DNA from 3 places in the Paenarthrobacter sp. NPDC018779 genome. Region 3 is predicted to be linked to each of the others. Evidence: riboswitches for the same ligand, from Rfam matches in the RefSeq annotation. Region 3 holds a riboswitch; each other region holds the start of a gene.
The links. Region 3 has a riboswitch for S-adenosylmethionine ahead of ACH488_RS04685 (NADH:flavin oxidoreductase/NADH oxidase). Riboswitches for the same ligand answer to the same signal wherever they lie in the genome.

Region 1 (4,205 bases), on a different contig from region 3:
CTTGGCCCTCAAACTGGCGGACGCTCCTTCCGGCAGTTGGATCATCGACACCCCGGGCATCCGTTCGTTCGGCCTGGCCCACGTGGACGCGGACCGCATCCTGCATTCCTTCCCCGACCTGGAGCCTGGCACGGAAGCCTGCGACCGCGGCTGCAAGCATGACGCCAGTGCAGTGAACTGCGGGCTGGACGAGTGGGTCAACCAAGGCAACGCCGGCCCCTCAGGCGTAGCCCGGCTGGCTTCGCTCAGGCGCCTGCTCGGTGCCGACCCCCGCCTGGAGGCCAAGGAAACCAAGGAATTGGGCATCGTCAACTGAAGGTCGGAGCCCCACCTCCCCCGGCGCGTGAACGATTCGCGATAGTTTGGTGGCATGACCCAACCCGTTTCCAGCTACAACGATGACTTGCGATTGGCCCATGTCCTGGCCGATTCCGTGGACGCCCAGACCATGGACCGGTTCAAGGCCCTGGACCTGCAGATCGAAACCAAACCCGACCTGACGCCGGTCACGGATGCGGACAAGGCCGCCGAGGAAGCCATCCGCGGACAGTTGTCCCGTTCACGCCCCCGCGATGCCGTCCTCGGCGAGGAATTCGGAAGCAGCGGCCACGGTTCGCGGCGCTGGGTCATCGACCCCATCGACGGCACCAAGAATTTCGTCAGGGGCGTCCCCGTGTGGGCAACCCTGATCGCCCTGATCGACGAAGGCGAACCGGTGGTGGGCGTGGTCAGCGCACCAGCCTTGGGCAAGCGCTGGTGGGCGGCCAAAAGCATGGGCGCCTACATGGGCCGCTCGTTGGCCTCGGCCACCCGGCTGAAGGTTTCCAACGTTTCCACGCTCGCGGACGCGTCCATGTCCTACTCGAGCCTCTCCGGCTGGAAGGAACGCGGCAACCTTGACGAGTTCCTCGGCCTCACCGAGGACATTTGGCGCACGCGCGCCTACGGGGACTTCTGGTCCTACTGCCTGGTGGCCGAAGGCGCCGTGGACATCGCCTGCGAGCCCGAACTGAACCTCTATGACATGGCGGCGCTCGTACCGATCGTCACGGAGGCCGGTGGCAGGTTCACTTCCCTGGAAGGTGAGGATGGCCCCTTCGGCGGAAACGCACTGGCAACCAACTCGATCCTGCACTCCGAGGTCCTGAAGCGCCTCAATCCGGGAATCGACGATCTCCTCTGAATTTTCGACGGCGGGCACCTCCCCTGGGAGGTGCCCGCCGCACTTTATTCGCCAAAACTGCCATTTCCGCATCCTTCGTAACAATGTGCTTAACAAAGTGGACGGCTTTGTGTCCGGCGTGCGGGGTGCCTTAATGTCTACTACAGGTCACGAGTGCCAGCGCTAAACCCCGGTTTGCTGGCCGGCAACCCTCCATTCGCGGTGGGGTGCCCCGGGTGACGACCAGGCCGGTCCGGAACGGATGCGGCAAGCGCGGATCCCCCGCAAGGGGGTCCCTCTTGAGTGAGGTCCCATGAGCACTGTTACGTTCGAATCCACCGTCCTTCCCACTGTGACGCAGGAAGCCGCGGCCGCCAGGCCCCTTGCCGCGGTGACTGGCGCAGAACTGCAGGCCCCGCTGATCCAAGGCGGCCACGTCCGCTACGCCAACCTCGACTACGGAGCTTCCGCACCGGCGCTGACCATCGTGTCCGCGTACCTGAATGAGGTCCTGCCGTACTACGCGAGCGTGCACCGCGGTGCCGGCTTCGCTTCCCAAATCAGCACGTCGGTCTATGAAAACTCCCGCGACATCGTGCGCGACTTCGTCGGCGGACGCCCCGACGACTCCGTCATCTTCACCCGCAACACCACCGACTCCCTGAACCTGCTGGCCGGCTGCCTTCCGCAGATCGACGGTACGCCAACCGGCGAGGTCCTGTACCTGGACATCGAACACCACGCCAACCTGCTGCCGTGGCAGGGCGTACCGCACCGCAGCGTCGTGGCCGCTTCCACTCTTGCTGCGACCATCGCCAACCTGCGCCACGAGCTGGCCCAAGGCGGAGTCTCCCTGCTCGCAGTCACCGGCGCCTCCAACGTGACAGGTGAAATCCTGCCCATCGCGGAACTGGCCTCCCTTGCCCACGAATTCGGTGCCCGCATCGTGGTTGACGCTGCCCAGCTCGCACCGCACCGCCGGATCAACATCGCCGAAGCTGACGTGGACTACGTGGTCTTCTCCGGCCACAAACTGTACGCACCCTTCGGTGCCGGCGTAGTAGTAGGCCGTCCCGATTGGCTCGACGCCGGAACGCCGCACCTTGCCGGCGGTGGCGCAGTCCGTGAAGCCCGTCTGGACTCCGTCAGTTGGGCGACGGGTCCGGCCCGCCATGAAGGTGGATCCCCCAACGTCCTCGGCGCCGCCACCTTGGCCCGGGCCACGCAGGTCCTGGCCGGCCTTGACCAGCAAGCCTGGCACGACCACGAGGCCGCCATCCGCTCCTTCCTTGTGGAGGGCCTGCAGGCCATCGATGGGGTCACCGTCCACCAGATCTTCAGCGATTCCACGGACACCATCGGCGTGGTCAACTTCTCGGTGGAGGGATTCGACGCCGGCCTGGTTGCCGCCTACCTGTCCGCGGAACACGGAGTGGGCCTTCGCGATGGCCGGTTCTGCGCACACCCGCTCCTCAAGCGCCTGGGCCTGCCGTCCGGTTCCCTTCGCGCCAGCTTCGGCGTGGGCTCCCGGCTGGAGGACGCTGCCCGGCTGCTCAAGGGAATCCAGGAGCTGAAGGGTACCGGGTTGGGCTGGGACTACGTGGTGGACGAGGGCCGCTGGGTTCCCGCGAACGACCACCGCAGCTACCCCGAATGGGCCCCCAACACTCCAGGTACCGCGGGCGCTGCTCCCTGCACCGTGGACTGACCTCACTTTGCCGGAACCCGGCCAGCCCTGCCTTGCTGTAAATTCGTAGGGTATTTCCGGCGTTCGCGGTAAAGGAGTCTGTACACACCATGCGGTCCCAAGGCCCTTCCAGCGGTACGCGACAACCCGGCGGTCCCAAGCTGCACGCGGTCCGGCGCAAGGAACTGGGGCAAAGTTTCCAGGATGGCGGCGAGCACTACCATGTGGTGCGTCCCGGCTACCCTGCAGACTCCGTGGATTGGCTCCTTCCTGCCGGAGCGAAGTCCGCGGCCGACATCGGCGCGGGCACGGGGAAATTCACCACGCTGCTCGTGGACCGCGGCCTTGAGGTGGCCGCCGTCGATCCTTCCACGGACATGCTGGCGCAGTTGCGCCTGTCGTGCCCCAAGGTCAATGCGTTGGAGGGCACCGCCGAGGCGAGCGGACTGGCGGACTCAGCTTTCGACGTCGTCAGTGTTGCCCAGGCCTGGCATTGGTGCGATCCCGTCAAAGCCAGCACGGAAATCGCCCGGGTGCTCCGTCCGCATGGCGTCCTGGGCCTGATCTGGAACCAATTGGATACTTCCGTCCCCTGGGTGCACCGCCTTTCACGCATCATGCATGCCGGCGACGTACACAAACCGGGCTTCCGGCCGGCCATCGGTCCGGAGTTCACCGGTTTGGAATGCCATGTCACCCATTGGGAGGACCCGGTGTCCCCCGAGGACATCATGGAATTGACCAAGTCGCGCAGCTATTACCTTCGAGCCAACGAGGCTACCCGTGCCAAGGTCATGGGAAACCTGGAGTGGTACCTCTACGAACACCTCGGCCACGCCCCTGGCCAAACCCTGGCCCTGCCGTACGTGACGCAGACGTGGCGGGCCCGCAAGGCCTGAGGCGCCCTGCCACGGTAGGCTTGGAGCGTGAAGACCAGTACGCCCTCCTCCTCGATCGAGGACTACGTCAAGGTCATCTACTCCTTCACTGAGTGGCAGGACAAGCCCATCACGTCCTCCCAGCTGGCCCAACGGCTGGGCGTAGCCAATTCCTCGGTGTCCGAAATGGTGCGCAAGCTCAAGGACCAAGGCCTGGTGGACCACCAGCCCTACAGCGCCATCCGCCTGACGCCCGACGGCATGCGTCTGGCCTTGGCCATGGTGCGGAGGCACCGGCTCATCGAGACGTACCTTGTGGAGGAACTCGGCTACCGCTGGGACGAGGTCCACGACGAAGCGGAAATGTTGGAGCACGCAGTCTCGGACACCTTCATTGAACGCATGTCCGCCAAGCTGGGCCACCCGGTCCGGGACCCGCACGGAGACCCCATTCCGTCGTCCGATGGCTCCGTGGAGC
Region 2 (4,205 bases), on a different contig from region 3:
GGGGTTCCCGGGCAAAGGACTGGGCTTCGTGTACCACCTGATGCACGCAGAGATCAGCCGGATCCTGGTCAGCGGAACGCCTGTCCGTTCTTCCGGGGGTGCCCTCAAGCAGACGTACGCGCTGTTCGGGGAACGGGTGCCCGAGCCTGGGCCTGACGCCTTGGACGCCGATGGACGGGACCAGGCACTGGGCCAGTTGGCCTTGCGGTACTTCAGCAGCCGTGGACCGGCCACGGTCAAGGATTGCTCGGCGTGGTCCGGCCTGACCATGAAGGACGTGAAGCGTGGCCTCGACGTAGCCGGCCACGTTGCCCCGGGGTCCCTGGCCGCACTCCGGATCGAGGGGCTGGACTTCCATCTGGCAGCGGAGGATGTTGCCGGCATGGAACGGTCCGGGTCCGCCCCGGAGTCTGACTCAGGGCCGGGGACTGGCTCAGGTCCGGACGCGGCGCTCCCCCGGGTGGACCTCATCCAGTGCTACGACGAGTACGTCATGGGCTACTCCCAGTCCCGGCACTACCTCGGCGGCGTGGCACCCTACTTCCCGGAAAACGGCGGCCCCATGCACGTTGTCCTGCTGGATGGCAGGCTGGCCGGCTGGTGGCGGCACGGATTCGCCGGCAACACCTGCGAACTCGACGTGCGGATGAACCAGCCCGCCACGCCCGCCGTCCAGCGGGCCCTCGAGGCGGAAGTGGACCGGTACGGCAGGTTCCTGGGCATGGAAGCCCGGCTGGCCTGACGGCAATGCCCGTTGGACAGCCGGCCCAGTGCCTGGCCTAGGCGAAGAAGGACTCCCGCAACTGCGCCGAGAGCTGCCCGATCTCCGTGAGGAAGCCGTCGTGGCCGATCGGTGCCTCGATCACATGCACCGGAACGTCACCCGGCAGCGCCGCCGCAAGTTCGCGGGACTGCGCCGGGAAGTACAGCCGGTCCGTGTCCACCGCTGCGATGAAGAACTCGGCCGTGGTGCGCTCCAGCGCTTCCTCCAAGGAGCCGCGCCCCCGGGTGACATCGTGGCTCATGAGGGCCTCGGTGATGGCGATGTAACTGTTGGCGTCGAAGCGGCGCACCAGCTTGGTCCCCTGATGGTCGAGGTAGCTTTCCACCTGGTAGCGACCACGCTTCCCCAGGATGGCTGCGGCGAGCGGGGTTTCCTGGTGCTGCGCTTCGCGGCCGAAACGGACATCCAATTCCAAGGCTGAACGGTAGGTGATGTGGGCGATCCTGCGGGCCAGGGCGAGGCCGGCCTCGGGCGCGGCACCCTGGTAGTAGTCGCCGTCGTTGAAGTTGGGGTCCTGGCGGATGGCGAGCGTCTGCGACTGGGCAAAGGCGATCTGTTCCGCGGTGCTGTAGGCACCCACGGACACCACCGCACAGCGCTTGACCCGTTCCGGGAACGTGACGGCCCATTCGAGAGCACGGGCACCTCCCATGGAACCGCCCAGGACGGAGTGCCAGGCACGGATCCCCAAGGCATCGGCGAGGCGGGACTCGGCCTCGGTAGTGTCACGCAGGGTGACCAGCGGGAAGCGGGAACCCCACGGCCGTCCATCGGGCGCGGCCGAGGAGGGCCCCGTACTGCCGTAGCAACCACCAACGATGTTGATGGAGATGACGAAGAACCGGTTGGTATCGATCGTGGCGCCGGGCCCAACCAGTTGTTCCCACCAGCCATCCTCGTCCGTGGCACCACGGGCCACGTGGGTGCTACCGGTCAGGGCATGCTCCACCAGCACGGCGTTCGAGGCATCGGCGTTCAATTGGCCCCATGTTTCGTAGGCCAACACAACATCGGGAAGGAAACCGCCGGCTTCGAGTTCCAGCGGGCCCACATGGGCGAACTTGACGGTTCCGTCGGCTTCCTCGGATGTGGGAAGGGCTGTAGCAGTAATGGTCATTCCTTTGACACCTAACCTCGCGCTTGCCCACCGCCTTTCGTGCGGCAGGCCAGGTCCTCACCCGGGGCACCCCACCGCGGAGGAGGGTTGCCGGCCAGCAAGCCGGGGCTGTCACTGGCACTCATGACCTAATACGTAAGAGTCTAGGAAGAACACAGCCGTTCTGGCGAAGAATGTGACAGCTGTGTGACGGTTTGGGGCATCTTCGTTCAGTAACGAGCGCCCGGTGGCGCCGCCCAGCGAATAATCGTCGGCCGGGAGGCGCCACCGTATTTCACGGCAGTTCCGTTGTCAGGCGCCCTTGGCTGCGCGGAAACCGGCTTCGAGGTCGGCGAGGATGTCGTCCACGTGCTCGACGCCCACCGCGAGGCGGACCAGTCCCGGAGTAACGCCGGCAATGGCCTGCTGTTCAACCGTGAGCTGGCTGTGGGTGGTGGACGCGGGGTGGATCACCAGGGACCGGACATCGCCGATGTTGGCAACGTGCGAGTGCAGTTCCAGGGCGTCCACGAACCGCTTGCCCGCTTCCACGCCGCCCTTGATGCTGAATGCGACAACCGCGCCAGTACCGCGGGGGCCGTACTTGCGGCCACGCTCAAACCAGGGGCTGGACGGCAGCCCCGCAAAGGCGACGGATTCGACGTCGTCATGGGCTTCCAGCCATTCGGCCACTTTGGTGGCGTTCGCGACGTGGCGCTCCACGCGCAGGCTCAGGGTTTCCAGGCCCTGGGCGATGAGGAAGGCGTTGAAGGGCGAAACCGCCGAGCCGAGGTCTCGCAGCAACTGGACGCGGGCCTTGAGGATGTAGGAAAGGTTGGCGCCGAGCGCGCCGTCCTTGCCGAGGTCGCGGGCGTAGACCAGACCGTTGTAGCTGGGGTCCGGGGTGTTGAAGTTGAGGAAGCGTTCCGGATCCTGGCCGAAATCGAAGTTTCCGGAGTCCACAATGACGCCGGCAATCGCTGCGCCGTGCCCGCCCAGGTACTTGGTGGCCGAGTGGACCACGATGTCCGCGCCCCATTCGATGGGACGGATCAGGTACGGCGTGGAAAGGGTGTTGTCCACGATCAGCGGGACGCCGGCTTCGTGGGCCACCTTCGCGATGCCCTCGATGTCCAGGACGTCCTGGCGCGGGTTGGAAACCACTTCGCCGAAGAACAGCTTGGTGTTCGGCTGGACGGCGTTGCGCCACTGCTCCAGGTTGTCCGGATCCTCGACGAACGTCACGGAGATCCCGAACTTCTTCAGGGTGTGGGCCAGCAGGTTGTAGGTTCCGCCGTAAAGGCTGGGGCTGGCCACCACATGGTCGCCGGCCTCGGCGATGTTGAGGATGGCGAAGGTTTCTGCGGCCTGCCCGGAGCTGAGGAGCAGGGCACCCAGGCCGCCCTCGAGGCTGGCGATCCGCTGCTCCACGGCATCCTGGGTGGGGTTGCCGATCCTTGTGTAGATGGGTGCCAGCTCGGCCAGGGCGAAGCGGTTGGCGGCACTCTCGGCGCTCGGGAACACAAAGGACGTGGTCTGGTAGATCGGAAGCGAGCGGGCACCGGTGGCGGAATCGGGTTCCTGGCCTGCGTGGATCTGGCGGGTTTCGAAAGACCATCCTTGGGACATTGCGTTCTCCTCTTCGTGGCGCATGGGTTTGCGGTGGACAGTGGGTGCTTGGAACTGCGGCCAGTCTAGGAAGGCTCCGCGGCAATGCACAGCTTTGTGACGAAGACAGTATTTTTCGGTCCTTGGGCGTCATTCCGGCGTCCCGCCATGACGCCCGACGCGGCCCTTCGATAACATCCCACCTTGGTTAGGCTTGACTTAGCTGAGACCCGAATCACAAAGTGCCAAGATGAAGCCATGCGCATGGATCACGTCTCTTACGCTTGTGAACGAGATGGCCTTCTGGCCACGACAGAACGAATTTCCGCAGCATTGGGAGTGGACGCAGTCCGGGGCGGAGTGCATCCGCGCTTTGGTACCCGGAACATGATCATTCCCCTCGCGGACAACAAATACCTTGAAGTGGTGGAGGTCCTGGACCACCCCGCTTCGGATAAGGCACCCTTCGGCCAGGCAGTCCGGGCACGCTCGGCAGCCGGCGGCGGTTGGATGGGCTGGTGCGTCGCCGTTGACGACCTCGCTCCGTTCGAAGAACGCCTTGGCCGTTCCGCAGTCCCCGGCAACCGCAAGTTCCCCGACGGCCGCGAACTCGTGTGGCAGCAGATCGGCATCCTCGGCTTGATCGCCGATCCCCAGGTGCCGTACCTGCTCAAGTGGGAAGGCGATCCCGGCCTGCATCCCTCAAAGGTCTATGAA
Region 3 (4,205 bases):
GTGCGCGGGCCGGGTGCTTCACTGCCTGGGTAAGCAACGGTCGATCATGGACCAAGGAGTGGCAGCCCACATTAGAATCCCCTCACACTCCGGTCTGCTTGTTCTACTCAACTCGCTGTCGTCGGCATGACGAATCCAGAAATCCTCTCCCACGAGGCCTTGACTAAGCCGGGATGCGGAGAGCCGCCCGGCCCAGGTCTTCGTCCCCATTGCCCGCGGACTCCAGGAGGCCAACCGACTGGGATACCAGCACCGTCGCCTTGCCGCGCCGAGCAAGTTCAAGATCTTTTGCCGCCAGCCGCGTGGCATAGTCGGCTTCCACGGCGAAAACCCGCTGCGTCAGGCCTCCAATAGTTGTATGCGAAAAGACTGACCTGAGGGTGTCCTCATCCAATCCAAACGAACGCCCCACTGCGAGTCCCTCGCCCACTGCCAAAATGCCGGGAATGATGGCGGACATCACTGCGACTTTGGCCGCTGATCCAGCTCCAGGACCGCCAACGAGTGACGGCGTTCCTAGCAGCGACAACACTGGTCGAACGAGCTCGAAGGCCGACTCGTCTGCGCCGACCAACAGTCCCAGGGAGCCTTTGAGGGCAGCGTCTGAGCTACCCATGACGGGGGCATCGATAACGTGCACACCAAGAGGCACCAAGCTGTGCAATTCTGAGCTGGTCTCAGGGTGGACAGTAGACAGATCAACAAGAACAGCGCCGGCAGGCACATCGCTTGCCATGGACCTCACGACGTCGAGCACGGCGTTGTCGTCACTGAGCATGAGCAAGACGATGTCGGCATTCCTTACGGCATCCGCGGCGGTGTCGGCTACTGCCACCCCTTGCAAACCAGAAGTCTTCGCCTTGGTCCGGTTCCATACCGTAACAGCCCGACCCGTTGAAACGAGCCTGCGGGCGAAGGCCGAGCCCATTGCTCCGAGACCAATGAGAGCGACCCGCGGCTCGTTCGAGGACAAAATTTGATTGATTTCCTGTGTCATGCTTTGAGTCAACTAGTTAGAGCGCGCTCGAACACAAGCGGAACCTCAAATGGCGGCCTGGCGGTCGACGGTAGCCCGCCGTGAGCCCCGGTACAGCATAATTTTGGCGTCTATCGCCTTGAGGTGTTGTTCGGTGCGACGAAGTTGCTCTTCGACTCGGCTCCGGTGCGTTTCAAGGAGACCGACCCGCTGTTCTTCATTGCCATGGCCGTCTTGGACAAGCGCAATGTAGGCGCGCAGATCCCGCATGGGCATCCCTGTCTCTCGCAACCGCTTCAGCATACGTACCCAGCGAATATCCCGGTCACTGTACCGCCGACGCCCAGCCGAATCCCGCGGCACATCAAAGACCAGCAGGCCGTCCCTTTCGTAGTAGCGCAGTGTGTGCCGCGTAAGCCCCGTCAGCTCCGCGGCACTGGATATCGAATAGCTCACGGCTTTCCCCAATCAATAATGGCTTCCCGTTGCGAGCCTCGACCCATTTTGCAGCAGCGAGCGGTTGCCCCACCTCACCGCGACGCAGCCAGCTGAAATCCTTAAGCCCTGCCGCACGACAGGAACTCCAGCCTGGCAGTTGGGGCCGACAGTGCACCCAGCGATCTTCGACGACGGTTTGCCTAACTTGGGGCCCGCAAAGTCCTTCGCTTTTTCCATACAAAGTTGACGCGGGCGCCTCGGGGTTTTTGACGCACCGCTGCCCCTTAACAACCCGCGAGACATCAGCCGCGAAATGGGAGACACAGTTCTGATTGGAGGAAGAATGGCGGAGCCTGGTCTAATGATCGACCTCGTCGACGGACTTATTCTTGCGGTGATTTTGACCTGCGCGGTGGTCGGTGTCCGCCGCGCGAAAAAAAGAATCGGGACGAGTTTCGTTCCAGACAAAGCTTGCGAGGGGTGATGCGGTGTGTCGTCATCTTCCTTTTCGGGTTGAGCAAATGTTGCTCCCAGGACAGCCGGCGAAGTGATGACAGCACTCGGAGCGCTTTCTTGGTACAGCTGGCGGTAAGAGGCCAGGCCGGCGAGGCAATCGTTACGCTGTGCGCCCTCCGTTGACGTGCGGTTTCGTCCGGTAACGCCGCAAGACATTCCGTTTGTTGGCACACACTGAACCGCCCTAGATTCGTGCCATAGGTCAAGAGACAGCACGCGAAGGTCCGGCTGGTGCTGCGGCAACCCTCAGGCATTGAAGTGGCAGGGTGCTCCGGAAACAGACCTGGCCGCGTCTGCGGCAAGTCAATGTCGAGCCGGCTGTCTGCGGCCCCTGAAGCGGGAGGAGCCGCGTGAGCGCGCCGCAAACACTAGCCGAACCAGCAAAGGTCAGCCTGTTCCAGCCCATCACCTTGGGCGCCCGGACGTTCAAGAACAGGCTGTGGCTCTCGCCAATGTGCCAGTACTCCGCCGAAGACGGTGTTCCCGGCCAGTGGCACCTGGTCCATCTCGGCGCCAGAGCCAAAGGCGGTTTCGGGCTGATCTTCGCCGAAGCCACGGCGATCTCCCCGGAAGCGCGGATCTCGCTCGGCGACACCGGCCTCTGGAATGACCGCCAGGAACAGGCTTGGGCCAACATTGTTGATTTCGTCCACGAGCGTGGCACCAAAATCGGCATCCAGTTGTCCCATGCCGGCCGGAAAGCGTCCCTGCGCACTCCGTGGGATGCCGAACCGGGCGCCCTGCCCGTCGAGGAAGGCGGCTGGACAACGCTTTCTGCCTCCCCCATAGCCTTCCCCGGATCGCCGGAACCTTCGCAGGCCACTGGAGCCCAGCTCGAGGGCATCGTGGACGATTTCGCGTCCAGCGCCGTGCGCGCCCGCGGTGCCGGGTTCGACGTCGTCGAAATCCAGGCAGGGCACGGCTTCCTGCTCCATTCCTTCCTCTCGCCACTGTCCAACGAGCGCACGGACCAGTACGGCGGTTCGCTCCGGAATCGGGCAAAGCTGCTTCTGGACGTCGTGGAGGCGGTGAAAGAGGTCCTGGGCCCCACGGGTCCGTCTTTGTTCGTCCGGCTTTCCGCCACGGATTGGCTGGAACACGGATTGACGGTCCACGACACGGCCGACGTGTCTGCTTGGTTGCGGGAGCGCGGCGTGGATCTGGTGGATGTCTCGAGCGGTGGACTGCTCCCCGCCGACATTCCGTTGGGCCCCGGGTATCAGGTCCCGCTCGCCCAGCACATCGCCGCCAAAGCGGACGTACCGGTTGCCGCCGTCGGACTCATCACTTCGCCGCAGGAAGCGGAAGAAATCGTCGCCTCGGGAACTGCCGACGCGGTTTTCGTCGGGCGCGCGGGGCTGGCGGACCCAGGCTTCGGACTGCGGGCCGCGCACGAACTAGGCCACCAACCGGCAGAGCAACTCTGGCAGAAGCAATACGTACGCGCGATCTGGAAGTAGGGGATTTCCATGAGCAAGTTTGCACTCGGCATCGAACTCGACGGCGACGGAGCCCATCCCTCCGCGTGGCGCCACGCCAAGCACCCACCGACGGAGCTGTTAACTCCTGAACGGTTCGCCGCCGTCGCGTCCACGGCAGAAGCTGCGGGTTTCACCTTCGCCACGTTCCGCGACAGCAGCGGGCAAGGCAGCCCGAACGTGACGGGCCGCCTGGACACCGTGGAAGTTGCCGCGTTCGTCGCGGCGTCGACCGGCCGGCTCGGTCTGGTTCCAGCCGTCAACACCATCCATGCTGAGCCTTCCCACCTGGCCAATCAGCTCAGCAGCCTGGATTGGGCATCCAGGGGCCGCTCGGGCTGGCTGGCTGAAGCGCGGGAATCACCGGCCATTGCGGCGGCCTACGGTTCTGAGCCGGTCCTCGACCAGCACGCGGTCCAGCGCGAAGGGGCCGAGGTAGTGGCTGCTACGCGCCGGTTGTGGGACACGTGGGAGGACGGCGTGTTCATCGCCGACGCCGCGAACAACCGCTTCCTTGACCTGGACAAGTTCCATTACGCGGACTTCAAAGGCGAGTTCTTCTCCATCAAGGGCCCGTCCATCACTTCCCGCCCGCCGCAGGGCCAGCCCGTGGTGTTCGGCCGCCAAGGTGAGCTGGCGGCGGAACTGCCGGACGCCGTCGTCGTCAGTGCCGACAGCCTCGCGGGCATCGCCGCCGCGGCCGGGGAAGAACGACGGCGGGGCGTCCTTCGCGTCGTCGCGGACCTTGAGGTAGTGCTCGACGCCGGTGGCTCACCAGCGCAGGAACGACTCGACCG

Region 1: linked by a shared signal. The riboswitch ahead of ACH488_RS03740 (aminotransferase class V-fold PLP-dependent enzyme) and the one ahead of ACH488_RS04685 (NADH:flavin oxidoreductase/NADH oxidase) in region 3 are both predicted to bind S-adenosylmethionine.
Region 2: linked by a shared signal. The riboswitch ahead of ACH488_RS09790 (homoserine O-acetyltransferase) and the one ahead of ACH488_RS04685 (NADH:flavin oxidoreductase/NADH oxidase) in region 3 are both predicted to bind S-adenosylmethionine.

The regions. Positions count from the first base shown of each region.
Region 1 is NZ_JBIRZS010000002.1:307,246-311,450, reverse strand. Features, by position in the region: gene ACH488_RS03750 (ribosome small subunit-dependent GTPase A) at 1-316, shown strand, start outside; gene hisN (histidinol-phosphatase) at 371-1,183, shown strand; SAM riboswitch class IV at 1,329-1,442, shown strand; gene ACH488_RS03740 (aminotransferase class V-fold PLP-dependent enzyme) at 1,476-2,870, shown strand; gene ACH488_RS03735 (class I SAM-dependent methyltransferase) at 2,960-3,748, shown strand; gene ACH488_RS03730 (metal-dependent transcriptional regulator) at 3,776-4,205, shown strand, end outside.
Region 2 is NZ_JBIRZS010000007.1:401-4,605, reverse strand. Features, by position in the region: gene ACH488_RS09795 (winged helix DNA-binding domain-containing protein) at 1-742, shown strand, start outside; gene ACH488_RS09790 (homoserine O-acetyltransferase) at 780-1,901, opposite strand; SAM riboswitch class IV at 1,916-2,030, opposite strand; gene ACH488_RS09785 (bifunctional o-acetylhomoserine/o-acetylserine sulfhydrylase) at 2,193-3,533, opposite strand; gene ACH488_RS09780 (VOC family protein) at 3,747-4,205, shown strand, end outside.
Region 3 is NZ_JBIRZS010000003.1:41,251-45,455, forward strand. Features, by position in the region: partial or broken gene ACH488_RS04665 (hypothetical protein) at 1-167, shown strand, start outside; gene ACH488_RS04670 (NAD(P)-dependent oxidoreductase) at 164-997, opposite strand; gene ACH488_RS04675 (MerR family transcriptional regulator) at 1,043-1,432, opposite strand; gene ACH488_RS04680 (hypothetical protein) at 1,776-1,898, shown strand; SAM riboswitch class IV at 2,131-2,241, shown strand; gene ACH488_RS04685 (NADH:flavin oxidoreductase/NADH oxidase) at 2,281-3,390, shown strand; gene ACH488_RS04690 (LLM class flavin-dependent oxidoreductase) at 3,400-4,205, shown strand, end outside.